Regions from separate parts of the Lysinibacillus sp. NPDC093190 genome, predicted to be linked through region 2. Evidence: riboswitches for the same ligand, from Rfam matches in the RefSeq annotation. Region 2 holds a riboswitch; the other holds the start of a gene.

Region 1 (8,033 bases), on a different contig from region 2:
CAACGTTGCGTAACAGCTGCTTTAAAGCGATTTGTATGACCGACAATCCAGTTTGTCATGAAGCCCCCATAGCTCCCACCTGTAACTCCGAGACGGTTTTTGTCAATGAAATCATAATGCACCAATGCATAATCAACAGCGGCCATTAGATCATTATAATCATTGCCGCCATATTCACCACGAACCGCATCAACAAATTTTTGACCGTAGCCATGGCTTCCGCGAGGATTCGTAAAGAGAACCGCATAACCTTGTGCAGCAAGGATTTGGAATTCATTAAAATATGAGTTGGCATACATAGCATGCGGTCCACCATGGATTTCAAGAATAAGTGGATACTTTTTCCCTTCCTCAAATCCAATAGGCTTCATCATCCAACCGCTTACTTTCCAACCATCTGCCCTCTCATATTCAATTGCTTCTGGAACAGATAATTCTCTCGACTTTAAAAATTCTTCATTAACTTTTGTAAGTTGTTCCTTTTCACCAGTATTTAAATTTACGTGAAATAGATCGCCAGGATTTGTAGTAGTGCTGATTGCGACTACCGCTTTGTCATTCTTATAGTCAAGTGAAAAACCATAGACATACTGATCATCATTAATCGCTGGATATAATTCTCCAGATAGATTACCAAAATAAATAGCTGTATTTCCGTGATCTGTCACTTGGAAGTAAAAACTTTTATTATCCTCCAACCATTGGACACGAGGAGCAACTACACCTTGCAGGAAATCACCAACAACATAATCACCGACAGGCGCGTCAAATTCACTCGTTATACACGTCGTATTGTTATTTTCCAAATCATAAATCCATAACTTTGCTTGTGTCGCATTTTCAAATTCTCTTTCACTTCCAATATAAGCTATGTAGCGGCTATTCGGAGACCATGAAGTAAGATAGAACATACCCGTTCCTTCCGTTAGCTTGCGACCATGTTTTGTCTCTAAATCCAATAAGTAAATATCACTTATGAATGAAAAATCTAGATCCTCTGTTAAGTCAGCAATGTAAGAAAGGTATTTTCCGTTTGGAGACCATGTACCAAGTTGTAAATTATGTTTCCCTTCCGTAACTAGCTCTAATTCTCCAGATTCAAGATTGACGATTGCAATTTGAGAAAATTGCTCCATATCAATAAACCCAGCAGCATCTGACTTATATTTCATCTTTTCTATTACAAGTGGTTTAAGTACTTTATCATCTTTCTTATCATTTTCAGCTTTATCATAAATGCTTTCATTTTTACCTAGCTTTACTGCAAATGCAATATTCTTACCACATGGAGACCAAACTGGTGATGTCGCACCGTTTTTACAATTAGTAAGTTGTTTCGCTTCCCCACCTGCTTTAGAAAGCACAAAAATCTGTGGCTTGCCATGTCTCGTTGATACAAATGCGATTTTACTGCCATCTGGAGACCAAACTGGTGAATTCGTTTTATCTTCTCCAAATGTCCATTGTTGAGTCTTTTTTTCATGCAAGTTTATGTAAAATAAATTAGACACGTAGTCCTTTTTCTTCTCATCAATATGCGTCTCTACATACACAACTTCTGTTCCGTCAGGTGATACTTGTGGATCTGCCACTGATTTTAATTGATATAGATCTTCTGGTTGAATCCCTTGTTTCAAAGTCATATTTTAAATCCCCTTTGTGTTAAAATTTCATTACTTATGTAGAATATTTCGACGCCCTAAGTATTATTCCTGCTTTTAAGGAAAAATTGTTTTTTATCTCAGAGAGGATTTTACAGTGGTGAGATTCTAACGGGTGACTTACTGCATCAAAAAAAAAACGTAGCTGCTTCGCAATAATGACGAAGAGCTACGGATATCATTTATTTCAAGATTGATTCTGGGATACGCGGTTGTGCACCCATTTGAGTAACGACATAAGCGGCAACTTTCGTGGCAAAAACGATCGAACTTCGAAGCGACTCCCACCCTACATAGTGCTACTGTCAAAGCTCCATTAAATGCGTCTCCCGCACCAGTTGTATCGATCGTGTCAACACGCAACGCATAAACCCAGCCACTTTCTTCATGATTCATATAATAAGAGCCTTTAGATCCAAGTGTAACGACTACCGTTCCGACCCCTTTATCTAACAATGACCTACATGCGGAGCGAATATTTTCTTCTGTTGTCACTTCAATCCCCATCAACTGTGCAAGTTCTGTTTCATTCGGAGTTATAAAAGTAATATTCTTCAATAAAGAATCTGGTAATTTTAGAGATGGTGCTGGATTTAGGATGATGATTTTTCCATGTTGAGATGCGATTTCCACTGCCTTTTCAACTGCATCTAGCGGTATTTCAAGTTGAAGAAGAAGTGCTTTGCTTGAAGAAATGATAGTAGCTTCCTGTTCAATTTGTTTAGGAGTAACTAGAAAGTTTGCACCAGGAAACAAAACAATCGCATTATCACCGGCATCTGTCACTTGGATTATCGCTTGCCCAGTAGCTCCCTCCTTTCGAATGGAATCAACATAAACGCCTTTATCTTTTAAATTTCTTATCGCGTGCTCCCCGAAATCATCTTTGCCTTCTTTTCCAATAAAATGAACATTTTCTCCTAGCTGACTTGCTGCTACAGCTTGATTAGCACCTTTTCCACCGTAATAAACACTATGGAACGCACTGTGAAGCGTTTCACCATTATTTACAATATAAGGAACACGAAAGACAAGATCGATATTAATGCTCCCAACTAATGAAATATGCATGCCAGTTATCATCCTTTCATAAAATCTCTTTTCTTTAATACGGATAATAATTGGCCTTTTTAGCAACTGCAGGCGGCTTCAGTATACTTTCTTCTACTATCACAGGATTATAAAAAATATGTTCTGAAACATCATCTGCAATAATTTTACGATTTGCCATTACAACAATTGCTGGATCTATACAATAAAGAACCTTCTAAATCTTTCTAAAGAACTAGTTGAACTTTTGGGTCAGTAGTAAATCAAATCCACCTTCAATAAAGAAGGCACTCTTATTAACCTCAACTTTTTTGGAGCAATGCTATATTACATAGGCTATAATTAAAATAGAAAAATCTAATTAAAATTGATTTTATTAGGAGATAGATATATGGATTTAAAAGCATTAGAGCTATCTTTTGTGTTTGGCATTATTTATTTCTTTTTCGTAATCTCATTCTTTTTTAGAAAAAGAGGAAAAATAATTTTGTATAGTTTTGTAGCTATTATCCTTTTAAGCTATGCAGTATTACTAATTGTTCGTCCATATATACAGGATGCAAAATATAATAAATATACTCAAATGGTTGAAGAACATTTAGAAGAGAAATACTCAAATGCATCTTGGAAAATTAGTGTAGACAAAGATTCATTGTCAACAACATCAAATAGATACGAAATACAAGTGAAATTTGATGATGAACCAACAGTGCTTTATGGATATAGAGTAGAAAATGGTAAAGTCATTCAAGCTTACGTATCTTTCGAAAATAATGCATATCGGAACGGAAAGTACTTAGAAAATTAGGTTATAGATACTTTACTAAATACCAAATTAGAAAACCATGCAATTGAAATGCCTACAATTTATTTCTGTAGGCATTTTATTGCGGTAAAACGAGATGATTATGAATCTAGGATTAAGTCTTACTTTTTAATAACTCCCAATAATCAGCAGATTTTGTTCTGCGATAAAATTTATAAAAAGGTTCATTCGGACGAGCGTGTTCCTTATAGAACTCAATGATTTGCCTTAAAAATCCTTCAACCTGCTCTACTCCTACCCTTTTTGCAAACAGCGTTCCGGCTTGTGCATTCGCCCCCATTGGTACTGCTCCTAAATAGACGTCAAAGCTATCCTTTTGATAGACAAGCCCAATATCATCATAGACCGCATTATAACAGGCTGAGGCACAGCCATTGACATTTAAACGTAATCCTGTAGGGACCGTTATTCCTGCTAATGCATGATATAGCTGTTCAGTAATCGGTGCTGCCTCCATCTTATCACCGTCACAAAAATCACAGGCCTTCATCGCTACAATTGGCCCTTGCTTTGCCACATACAGACCAGCATTTTCTAGCTCCCCAATCGTATTTGCTACATCTACTGTTGGAATAGATAATAATATGCTGAAAGAGGCAGAGTATTTGATCGCACCGGTCTCCCCTACAACCTTCGCTATTGTTTGAAATTGTGCAGGCGTATAATGTTTATTAATAATACCAGGACTTACGGCAAGACGAGTAAAACCCCCTTTATTGTTTAGCTTTTCAAAGGTTTTGTCCGGTATATTCGTACGGAATGCATTCATAAATAATTCTCCTTATGAAAAAGGAGCTAGCAAAACGCTAGCCCAGATTATTTCTAGTTTTTAAAGCTGTCAGGATAGAAGCCTTTTGCTAATACTTGAATGGCTTCTGCAGCACGAACTCCTTCTGACGCAGCAGAAAGCGGTAAGATCACAAAGCGTTCATTTTTTACTGCTTCCGTTTCCTTTAAGGCTGGATCATTTTTTAAGAAATTTATTTTTTCTTTCGCCGTTGTTTCTCCGTAATCAACGACAACAACAACTTCTGGATTTCGTTCTACTACATTCTCTTTTGATACCGTAGTCCATCCTGATTCTACATCACCAAAAATATTTTTACCGCCAGACATACTAACAAGCTCATTCATAAAGTTCTGTCCAGCAGTAAAGACATCTTTATCACCACTATCAAACACTAATACCCGCAGTTCTTTCCCATCTTGCGGTAATTTTGCTCGTACTGCATCTACATCCTTTGTCATTTTCTCAATTAAAGCTTCTCCACGATCCTCAACGCGGAAAATTTTTGCGATATTTCGAATATCTGTGAAAATATCGTCTAAAGTTGGTTTCGTCATATTTGAGGCAGTATGTAAATAAGTGTGAATCCCTAAGACCTCAAGCTCTTCAGGTGTACCAACACCTTTCTCTCCAAAGGCACTTTTCCAACCACCGTATAAAAAGTCTGCCTCAGCATTAATAACCTGCTCCTTTGAAGGATACTGTTCAGCTAACACAGGTACTTTATTGTAGGCAGCTTGCAAGGGCTCATAAATTTTGTCATCTAAGTATGCCGTCCCTACCATTGAATCTTCTAAACCTAAAGCCAGCATAATTTCTGTCACGTGTTGATTTAAGCTAATCGCTTTTTTTGGTGCTTCCTTATATACTTGTGTTGTTCCATTATTTTCAATCGTTACTTCTGTCGTTTCAGCATGTGAAGGCTCTACCTTCTCATCTTTTGCTGCAGATTCTGGTTTGTCCTTTGCGTTACACGCGCCTAGTACAGCGATCAATGCTATTGCAAAGACAAGCCATACGTGTTTCCATTTCTTCATGTCCTCTTCTCCTTTGATGTTAAATATATAGAAAGAAATCATTAGACTTCTTTGCTACCGAGTTAAGTTTCTAGAAAAGGGCATAAAAAAATCCCCTTGTTTCCAAGAGGTTAGCATAGCGAAAGAAAGGTTCTTCAACCTGTTCACTATCTCCATCCTCGTGGTTTAAGTAAAAAATATATATTGGCAGGTATCCTGGCTTAGGTTCGTCATCTATACGCCTTCCCATAGCGTAGCTACAGTGGCATCTCGTATAGACTCCCCATTTACAGTTGCGGGACAGCATCGGATTTGCACCGATTTCCCTTTTAAGCAAATGACAAAATCATTTGCACCAATACGTCGTTTTTATTTTGTTGTAAATAATCAGATTCACAATCTCACAAATAAATCATAATAATAAATATATTAAATATTTTAACACTATTGCGACATAAACACTACACGAAATATTTTTTTACCCAATTCTGTTACAATGTTGATATGAATTAATAGAAACGAGGATTTTTTATGAATGTAACAATTGGAGTACTTGCTCACGTTGATGCAGGAAAAACAACATTTTCTGAGCAGTTACTATTTCATACAAACAGTATTCAAGCCCGCGGGCGAGTAGATCACCAGGACACATTTCTAGACAATCATGAGTTAGAGCGTCAAAGAGGCATTACGATTTTTGCGGAGCAAGGTCGCATGACGATTGGAAATGATACATATACGTTAATCGATACACCTGGACACGTCGATTTCTCGCCAGAGATGGAGCGTGCCATTCGAGTTATGGATTATGCCATTATTATTGTTAGTGCGGTTGAAGGACTACAAGGTCATACTGAAACAGTGTGGCAACTTTTACGCCAATATCACGTCCCAACCTTCTTCTTTATCAACAAAATTGACCGTGAAGGGGCAGATGTTGAAGCCGTTATGGCACAGCTTCAAAAGGATTGCTCTGAGGATGTACTATTCGTAGATGACCCGCTCCGTTCTGACTATGTTTCCAACCACATGATGGAGTGGCTTGCAGAACGTGATGAGCAGCTTCTCGATGCTTTTCTTAATGAGACATTGGATAGCTCTAGCTGCCTTACTCATTTACAAACGATGGTTAAACAGGAAAAGGCCTTTCTATGTTTTTCTGGCTCTGCCTTGAAAGATATTGGGATAAAGGAATTCCTAGCACAGCTTCTCCTACTTACAGAGATACATTTTCATAACAATGCCCCGTTTCAAGGTGAGGTGTTTAAAATTCGTCATGATGGACATCAACGCTTAACTTTTTTAAAGGCATTGCAGGGAACGTTACATGTGCGTGATGAATTTTCCTTTGGAGATGTAACAGAAAAAGTGACTGAGATTCGACTATACAATGGCAGCCGTTATGTAACAGTTCAAGAGGTCGAGGCTGGGGAGATTTTCGCAGTTAAAGGAATTAGTGAAGCAAACATCGGAGATATCATTGGTAATTCAGGTAACCCGCAGCCCTATGAATTAGTACCGACATTACAAGCGAAAGTACAATATGAAGGCGATCAGCATATAAAGGAAGTATTAAAAATTTTCCGCATACTCGAAGCGGAAGAGCCATCATTACGTGTGCTGTGGCATGAAAAATTTCAAGAAATTCATGTACATATTATGGGTGTCATCCAACTCGAAGTTCTGATCGACGTGCTTAATAAACGCTTCTCACTAGACATTTCATTTAGCGAACCACAGATTTTATATATGGAAACGATCGCAACAACGGTGACGGGCTATGGTCATTTTGAGCCATTAAAGCATTATGCAGAAGTACATTTATTGATGGAGCCAAATACACGCGTTACTGGCAATACATTTGTCAATGCATGTCATGCGGATGATTTATCGGTCGGGCATCAACGACTCATTGAAAAACATTTATTCGAGCGCGATCATCATGGGCTGTTAACAGGATTCCCCGTGACAGATGTTCGCTTCACTCTTTTAACGGGACGCGCACATATTAAACATACTGATGGTGGCGACTTCCGTGAAGCAACATTCCGAGCATTACGGCAAGGGCTGGAGCAAGCAGAAAATGTATTACTAGAGCCGTATTACCGCTTTAAGCTAAAAGCTCCTAGTGATTTTATCGGCCGCATGATGACCGATATTCAACAAGCTGCTGGTACATTTGATGCGCCAATTTTAACTGAACATGATGCGATTTTAACTGGTCGAGCCCCTGTCGCAACATTTATGAGCTACAGTACAACCTTTGCCGCCTACACTAATGGTAAGGGCGTACTTTCTCTACAATTTGATGGTTATGATATGTGTCACAATACAGAAGACATTATTGCGCAAATTGACTACGATAAAAACGCCGACCCCGAATATACATCCTCGAGTATTTTTTGTGCAAAAGGCAAAGGCTACTCCGTTCCATGGCATGAGGCAGCGGCAGCTATGCATTGTATTGACTAAATTCATAAAAACAGGACATGATTTTATATCATTGTCCTGTTTATTATGTTTCGTGGGGATTTACTATGCTATTGCGGGTAATCTTGCTTTGCACGGGTATTTGCTTTGCTTCCGCGTGTATTTACTCTACTTCGCAGGTATACCACTCCAGTTCACGGGTATTCTTCTTCACCCCGCGCGATTTTTTTTATAAAGCTTGTACTGTTTTCTGTGCTTGTTTA
Region 2 (8,033 bases):
GCACGAAATGGCGTAGGATTAACTTAACCCCTGAAGTTCCACTAATTTTAGCAGCTTTTATAAACTCTTTTTCATTAACGCTTATAAATAAGCCTCTTAAAATTCTTGAATAATAAATAGTTTGAGTAAAAATAAGCGCCAATAATACATTTCTTAAGCTTGGACCCAAAATACCTAGCAGTCCAAATGCAAGAACAAGCGTTGGGAAAGCTAATAAAATATCACAGATACGAATAAATAAATAATCAATGATTCCTCTCTTGAAAGCTACTATTGCCCCTATGCATATAGCAAAAAAGCTTGCTATTAATTGAATGAATATAGCTGATCCTAAAGAATAGCGAATACCCAACAGTATACGTGAAAGTATACATCGCCCTAAATGATCTGTGCCGAAAGGATATGCCCATGATGGAGCTAAAATCTTTTTAGACACATCCACCAAAAAAGGATCATTCGGCATGATCAAAGGAGCAAAAAGCCCCAACAGCCCAATGAATGTGAGTGAAGCTATACTAATCAATTGTTTACCGTTTAATCTTTTGTGCAATTTAATCACTCTACTCTCTCCCCCTCACCATCATTAAATGAGGATCAAGAACTCGATGTAATATATCTGTACATAAATTAGCAAAAACATAAATAATAGCGATTATTAGAACATAACATTGCACAACTGGATAATCCCTATTAATAATTGATTCTATTAAGTAGCGACCTAAACCCGGCCAGCTAAATATCTGCTCTACAATAACAGCCCCACCCAATAAATTTCCAAGTGTCATACCAAGCATCGTCGTTAGCGGAATAGCAGCATTTTTGAAGACATGTCGACTGAGAATAACAGATTTTTTTAACCCCCGTAAATGTGCATACTGAACATAATATTTTTGTAATTCTTCTATGACGCTTGTACGAATTGACTGAACAAACAATCCAATAGTGGGTAATGCCAAAGATACTGCTGGTAAAATTATATGTAAAATAGTCCCTTTACCATTTGTCGGGAAAATGCCTAGCTTCAAACTAAATAAGGATAGAAGAAAAAAACCTAACCAAAAAGTTGGGATGGATACACTAATAATGGATAATAAGCCTATAATCTTATCAAATACGGAATTTTTATAAAGAGCACTTATAATACCTAGAGGAATACTAAAGCCAATAATACATACAAATGCAGCTAGGGCTAATTCAAAAGTTGCCGGTAGTTTTTCTAATATTTCTTGGGCAACGGGTAATTTACTCACAAACGATGTACCAAAATCGAAGTGCAACACACCTTTTAGCCATATAAAATATTGAATCAACAAAGGTTGATCAGTGCCCAATTCCGATCGTAGCGCCTGTATTGCTTCTGCCGTCGGTGTGATTCCTGACAATCTAAGTATTACTTCCGCTGGCTCTACTGGAACAAAACGAATAAATAAGAAGGTCATGATTGAAACCCCTAGTAAGACAAATGGTAATGTAATAACTCGTTTTAGGCAAAAAAGCCAAGTTGATTCGTACATTTCTTTCATCACTTCCCAAGTCTTCATAGTGCAAAAAGAGAGGAGTCAGTTTAGACCCACTCTCTTTTCATTCTCTTACTTTAAATCCATTTGAGCATAAGGAATATCATATTCAGATGCACGAGGGTTAAAATCTTTCATATTTTTATGGTATATAACGGTATTCGTTTCATATGAAATTGGATAGAATAATGCTTGGTCATGGAACATTGTTAAAATATCTTTATACAATTGAACACGTTCTGCTTCATCAGTACCAATTAATAATTGATGTATTTTGTCATCAATTTGTACTACGTTATCTAGGCCTAATTTTGCTTCATAAACGCCATTTGCATTCGGTGTTGCTGATTCGTTTGCGAAGCTGTGTGGGTCTGTTGGCGGACCGTTTGTACGCCAGAAATTAATATCTACTTGATTATCCATCAATTTTTGGAGCCCTACCATAACATCAGCGCCTTCAAGGTTTAATTGGACGCCTATTTTTGCTAATTCCCCTTGCATTAATTCTGCCATAGGTTTTTGGATGGCATCCGTTGCAATATAAATTAAATCTAATTTAAGAGGTTGCCCATTTTTGGAACGGATTTTATCACCTTTTTGTAATGTCCAACCTGCTTCATCTAATAGCTGCTGGGCTTTTTCTGGATTGAATAGGATTGTTTTTAACTCAATATTGGCATATGGAATAGCATCCCAAAATAGCGTATTGGCAACTTTTTCTGTACCATGGGTAATACTTTCAACCATTTGTTCTTTATTAATAGCATATTGAATAGCCTGACGTACTTTTAATTCTGCTAATGGTCCAGATTGTGTGTTAAACAGTAATGCACGTGTAGATAAAGGCTCAGATGTAGCCGTTTTGTATTTACCGCTATCTTTTAAGAAAGTGTAGTTATCTAAGCTAATAATGCCACGACCATAAATTAAATCTAATTCTTCATTTTCAAATGCCAGTGACATAGATTCTGAATCAGGAATAATTTTCACTTTTACTTTGTCTACCAGTGGCTTTTCACCCCAATAATGTTCATTGCGGCTAAAAATTGCATATTGATCTTTTTTGTATTCCGTTAATACCCAAGGACCTGTTCCAATCGGAGCTTTAATACCTTTATTAGTTGCATCTCCCTCAGGGAATCCGTTATCCTCTAAGAAGCGAAATGGTCGAACAAACGCCAATTCGTTTAATACGGGGTAGTAGGGTGCATCTAACTGTAAACGAATTGTATAATCATCTTCTTTCACAACATCTACAATATGATTCACCATCCCCATCCAGGAGTGTGTTTCACGATCTGCTAAAACTGCTTTAAAATTACGAATAACATTATCTGCATTAAAGGCTGTCCCATCAGAGTATTTGACATCTTGTCTAAGATGAAATATGTAAGCTTTTTTATCGTCAGAGATTTCCCATCTCTCTGCTAATTTCGGGGATATTGTCCCGTCATCGTTATACTCTACCAATGATTCATACACCATTGCTTGCGCAGTCATTTGATTTGGTAAATAAGTATGCGGATTTAAAGGCCCTATATCTAGCGGCCAGCCAATTGTTATCATTTTTCCTTCGTTATCTTTTGTTGTACTTCCATTACCTTCATTCGAGCTTGAACACCCTGCTAAAATGGTTAACATCAGTAATAGAATGAAAGGCAATAAATTCTTTTTGAATAACATTAATTTTGCTCCTGTCTATTTATTGATGCTAGAAAGAAGATTGATATATTATTATACTTCTCCACAATACTTCTAATTTAAAACTCATAGCATTCGGGGAACGCCGCTAAAACCCGAAATTCCGCCGCTAACCAAACAATTTGTCTTGCTAATTTCGTATAACAAACACTACGAGGTTTCAAAGTTGTTTTTGTATTAAATACATAAAACTATGCTCTCTCTTTATTCGCACCTCACTTTGATGTAAACTACTAAGATTAGAAAAAAGCATAAAAAAATCCTTATTCCATATGAATAAGGATAGAAAAACTCATCATTAAAAGCCTTCCATCCATCTCCCTATCTTTCGTAGATCTACAATGAATCTTATTACAAGCAGGCATTCTGGCTTATGAATCTTCATTTTGCTTCACCTTCCCAAGTACTTACTTAGTGGTATTTTTTGAAACAAAACTCCTCATTTACAGCTGCGGGACAGCATGGGATTTACACCCATTTTCCTTTTAATTGAGTGAAAAATTATTTTTCACCTAAAACTTGTAATGGTAATTATTAAATTTAATAATAAACATAACACGCTTCAAAGACACACGTCAATTTTATTTTCTGAATATAATAAAGTTTCGAGATTTTTAAATGCTTTTTTATTTTAAAGATAGTTATGTACATTCCATCAAAAAAAGCCATCTCATACTAGTGAGACGGCCCCATTTCTATTGTTGATGTTTTTTTACCATAGACTCAGTATAAGCCTGAGATTGTCCCTTTGGAATACTTAATGTTTGCCACTCAGTGCCCTTTAGTTGCTTAGCGATGTAAACGATTTGACCGACATGTTGTGAGTAGTGGGACATCTGTCTTTCGATAGCATCTATCACGGAATGCTGTTCTCCTCTTATCGTTACAAACCCTTGTAAATCAGCTTCCGTTAATCCTTGTAAAGACTTGCCAGCCCTTTCCCCATACAGTCATAACCTCTTCTTTTGACTGAAGGCTATCGGTAAATTCATCATCACGATTTCTCGTTGCTTTCTCACCATCTGTCGTTAGAAAGTCTGTCCATCTCGACATCATATTACCACTTACATGTTTTACAATCACTGCGATACTGTTTGAATCTTCATTATACGCCCAGTGCAATTGGGCCACTTCCAGTTGGACGAGTGTTTTATCGCCTAGCTCTTTGACACTTCTAAATCTTTTTTGGACAACATTTAAATACGTTTGCGCTACCGTCATTGTTGAACCCCCATCCTCTTTTCTACTATTTTAATATAGACAGAATGAGATGTGCCAATTTGGTAACTAGTTGTTGACAAAAATAAAGTAATACATACTCACTGGGGGGTTCTTTATCACCACTGATTGCTAAGCCTTCACCAATCCAGGCAGTTTATCTTCCACCTTACTTCTTTGCTTTCGATGAATTTATGTGCGGGATAAATTCTCTTACAAGAGTAACCATTTTTTCTTGTGCTTCCTGTTGATCACCATTTAATTGATAGCCTATTTGATATACATAGCCATTATAATACGTATAAAACTCATTGGCTCTTGTACTCATTCGATAAATGCGCTTGTCTGCCTCATCATAATTATAATATACATACGCGAAACCTTTATCTGGTGTCATCGCACGATCATACAAAGGATTCATAAAATTCAAACCTACATTCGTGATTTCCCCTGAAAAGTGCTGACTATCTTCCGTAATGTTATAGTTTACTAAAGGATTATGATTTACATTTGTTACCGTCAAATTAATATATTGACGATCCACTCCAGTGAGAAACTTTTCTTTATAACTAAATTGAAATTGCTTTTGCAGGGTACCATCTTGCATCTCTGATGTTACCGCTTAGACCTCCTGTAAATTTGATTTAAATGGAAGATTTTCAGGATCTATTAGATTGACAGCATTCTCCATAGTAGCCGCCACTGCTTGCATAGCCTCGAAGTCCTGAAGTGGTGCATAAAATTTGATATTTTCGCGGTGATCTAATCGATCTGCTATTTGAAAAAACTGACTGAACGTTGTCTTTGTTCCTTCAACTTCTGTTTGAAATAAATCGGTGAATGATTGTTTTTCTTCTTCATGAAGTATTTCTGTCGTTACATGGTCAATCGGTTTCGAAGCTTGCCATGCAATAAATAGTAAGAGAGAGCATGTCATCAGGACGGCCAGTGCACGATACGGCCAAAGTTGCTTTGAAGGATACGTCTCTTGCTGAACTTGTTGTCGAACCTTATGAATGATTGCTTCTTTATGAGCTGAGACATCCTTCAATACGTGCATTGTATGCTTATCCATGGAAAAGTACCTCCCATTCAATATGCTGTAAGTCTACTTTTAATAATTCCTTCCCTTTCTTTAAACGAGATTTCACGGTACCCTCAGGAATTGTCAGTAGCTCTGCTATCTCTTTGATCGTCATTTCCTCCAAATAAAAATAGACAATTGCTTCACGTTGCTTTATTGGTAACCGTAAAATGGCTTCATCTAAAAGAGCTTGTTCATCTTGACGAATGAGTGTATTTTTTAAAACAGTTTTTTGTTTAGCAAAAAAATTATGCTGAAATGTAATTTTTCGATAAGCCCAGCTTTTTAAGTAATCCTTACATTTATTAATGGTCATGCGTGCTAAATAAGCCTTCATCTCCCCTCTTTCTTCATAATACTTTTGGTGATGATAGAATTTAATAAATACATCTTGAACAATATCCTCAGCTATTCGTTGATCTTTCGTATAGTAGTAAGCGATTCGAAATAAATGTTCTGTATGTAGTTCCATTAGTTGCTCTAAATATTCGGTATCAGTCAAAATCTTTCCCTCCTTCTACACTATAAACGAGGCTAAAGTTATAAAAGATTAATTTTCCTCCATAAAAAAACCGTCTCATCATTAATTGAGACGGTTTCCTTTTATCCATTATAAATTTTCATCAACATATGTTTCTATATCTGATGCAATTGTGTCAATTGGTACATCCTCGATATTTTTAGCAAACCCTGTATACATTTTTACGATTACGCCATTTTTATCGACTAAGAAAAATTGATTCCCATGGATCACTTGGTCGGTGTTAGGATCATCTTTGACGATTATTTTTGTTGATTTCACAGCGAACTGCTCGATATATTTTTGTGAATAACCAGTAAGTAGATTCCATTTTGATTCATCTGGAACATTATATTTTTTCAAATAATTAGCTAATACTTCTGGTTTATCTACGTCAGGATCAACGGAAAACGCAACAATATTATAATCTTCCACACCTTTTTTCTTCAGCTTTTCTTGAACTTGCGTCATATTAAAGGACATTGGTGGGCAAATCGATGTACAATTTGTGAAAATATACATACCAATCCACGGTTTTCCTTTTAAACTCTCTAAAGAAACTTTTTCTCCGCGTTGATTGACATGTTCAAAATCTGGTAATTCCAAGTTATAATCTGCTTTAAATTTTGTATTTCCACACGCACTAAGCACTGCAGCTAATACACAAAGTAGAACAAGCCCAATTATTTTTTTTCTCATCTCTAACACGCTCCCTACTTACACTACCCCCATCCTATCGTACGATGTAAATATTGACAAGGACACTCAAGTGACAGCTTTCTTACATCTTTGTGAAATCGATTTCACTTTAATGAAACAAGTGCATCATGAATTGCATCTAATTTAACTTCTACTCGGTGCAATAAATAAAACGACACTAAGATAGGAAAACCGATATCCGATATCATGTTTAACCACTGTTCCATGTTGGCCCCTCCTTCACTGCTAGCTAAATAAAACTGATATTGCTGAAAATGGTCCTTGCAGTACATTCTGCAAAGACCATTTCTTGGTTATTCGATCTCTAAATCAAATTCTGTTACTTGTCGATCAACAATGCGAGCCCCACTCATCGCAATCAAAGTACCAGCTTGTCCATCAAAAACGTTTTTAGCGATGATTGTTTGCATTACCTGTTGAATTTCTTCCGCTGTTACCTTTTGCTTCGGTGCATCAATCGCAAATGTTGCCGTTTTCCCTGCCGCTGTTTCAAATTGCAGCTCTAAAACTTGTGTCATAGCTTTCCCTCCTTAGGATAAATTTGTTGTTTCTTGTTTTACAATGCTGTCTAGTGCGTGTGAAGATAGACTTGCAATGGCATATGCTACCTCTACTAAATCCTCTGCCGTATGCGAGCTGTTTAAATTGCGGTACGTTTTTGTTGTGAACATGGGCTCGTTTTGAGCATTGTGTCCAGCGACATACTTTAAGCGCAGTGTAGCACCTACGAAATTGACTTTTGCCATGAGCGTCACCTCCTTCCTACACAATATATACGGACTTATTGCTAAATAAGGGACATTTAGGGTGAATTTTTTTATGTAAGCTTTTATAATAGAGTGAGAGAAGGCAAAGAGGTGAACGATTTGTTAAGTGGTTGGTTTTTATGGTTTATCCTATTTTGGGTAGTTGTACTTATTTCATTTATGGCGATAGGTGGATTTTTTATGTTCCGCAAATTTTTAAAGGCATTACCGAAGCAGGACGGTAAATCCGATTTAGATTGGCAAGAGTATTATTTAGATAAAACCATTCATTTATGGGGACAACCTGAGAAAGAGCTTTTATATGAACTTGTAAGCCCTGTACCTGAGCTATTTAGACAAGTAGCAAAGGAAAAAATTGCAGGAAAAATTGGGGAGCTTGCTATAGAAGAAAAGGCATCTGCGATCAACCATGATTTGATTATTCGTGGCTATATTCAAGCAACGCCTAAGCGTGACCATAAATTTTTACGCAAAAAATTAGAGGAAATGCAAATTAACATCGCCCC

What was found. A riboswitch is a leader RNA that binds a small molecule or an ion and turns the genes downstream of it on or off. The one in region 2 is predicted to bind cobalamin.
Region 1: linked by a shared signal. The riboswitch ahead of ACQKOF_RS14035 (ABC transporter substrate-binding protein) and the one ahead of nikA (nickel ABC transporter substrate-binding protein) in region 2 are both predicted to bind cobalamin.

The regions. Positions count from the first base shown of each region.
Region 1 covers NZ_JBNNVG010000016.1:81,251-89,283, reverse strand. The annotation lists gene ACQKOF_RS14060 (S9 family peptidase) at 1-1,643, opposite strand, end outside; gene ACQKOF_RS14055 (ribokinase) at 1,782-2,732, opposite strand; gene ACQKOF_RS14050 (hypothetical protein) at 2,767-2,892, opposite strand; gene ACQKOF_RS14045 (hypothetical protein) at 3,103-3,519, shown strand; gene ACQKOF_RS14040 (precorrin-3B methylase) at 3,632-4,306, opposite strand; gene ACQKOF_RS14035 (ABC transporter substrate-binding protein) at 4,360-5,361, opposite strand; cobalamin riboswitch at 5,530-5,715, opposite strand; gene ACQKOF_RS14030 (GTP-binding protein) at 5,872-7,812, shown strand; gene ACQKOF_RS14025 (hypothetical protein) at 8,000-8,033, opposite strand, start outside.
Region 2 covers NZ_JBNNVG010000009.1:106,539-114,571, reverse strand. The annotation lists gene ACQKOF_RS09800 (ABC transporter permease) at 1-559, opposite strand, end outside; gene nikB (nickel ABC transporter permease) at 561-1,514, opposite strand; gene nikA (nickel ABC transporter substrate-binding protein) at 1,590-3,200, opposite strand; cobalamin riboswitch at 3,558-3,756, opposite strand; partial or broken gene ACQKOF_RS09785 (DUF1572 family protein) at 3,914-4,439, opposite strand; gene ACQKOF_RS09780 (hypothetical protein) at 4,606-5,043, opposite strand; gene ACQKOF_RS09775 (hypothetical protein) at 5,059-5,511, opposite strand; gene ACQKOF_RS09770 (RNA polymerase sigma factor) at 5,504-6,022, opposite strand; gene ACQKOF_RS09765 (SCO family protein) at 6,131-6,739, opposite strand; gene ACQKOF_RS09760 (YvrJ family protein) at 6,844-6,966, opposite strand; gene ACQKOF_RS09755 (DUF2922 domain-containing protein) at 7,054-7,278, opposite strand; gene ACQKOF_RS09750 (DUF1659 domain-containing protein) at 7,291-7,506, opposite strand; gene ACQKOF_RS09745 (DUF2621 domain-containing protein) at 7,627-8,033, shown strand, end outside.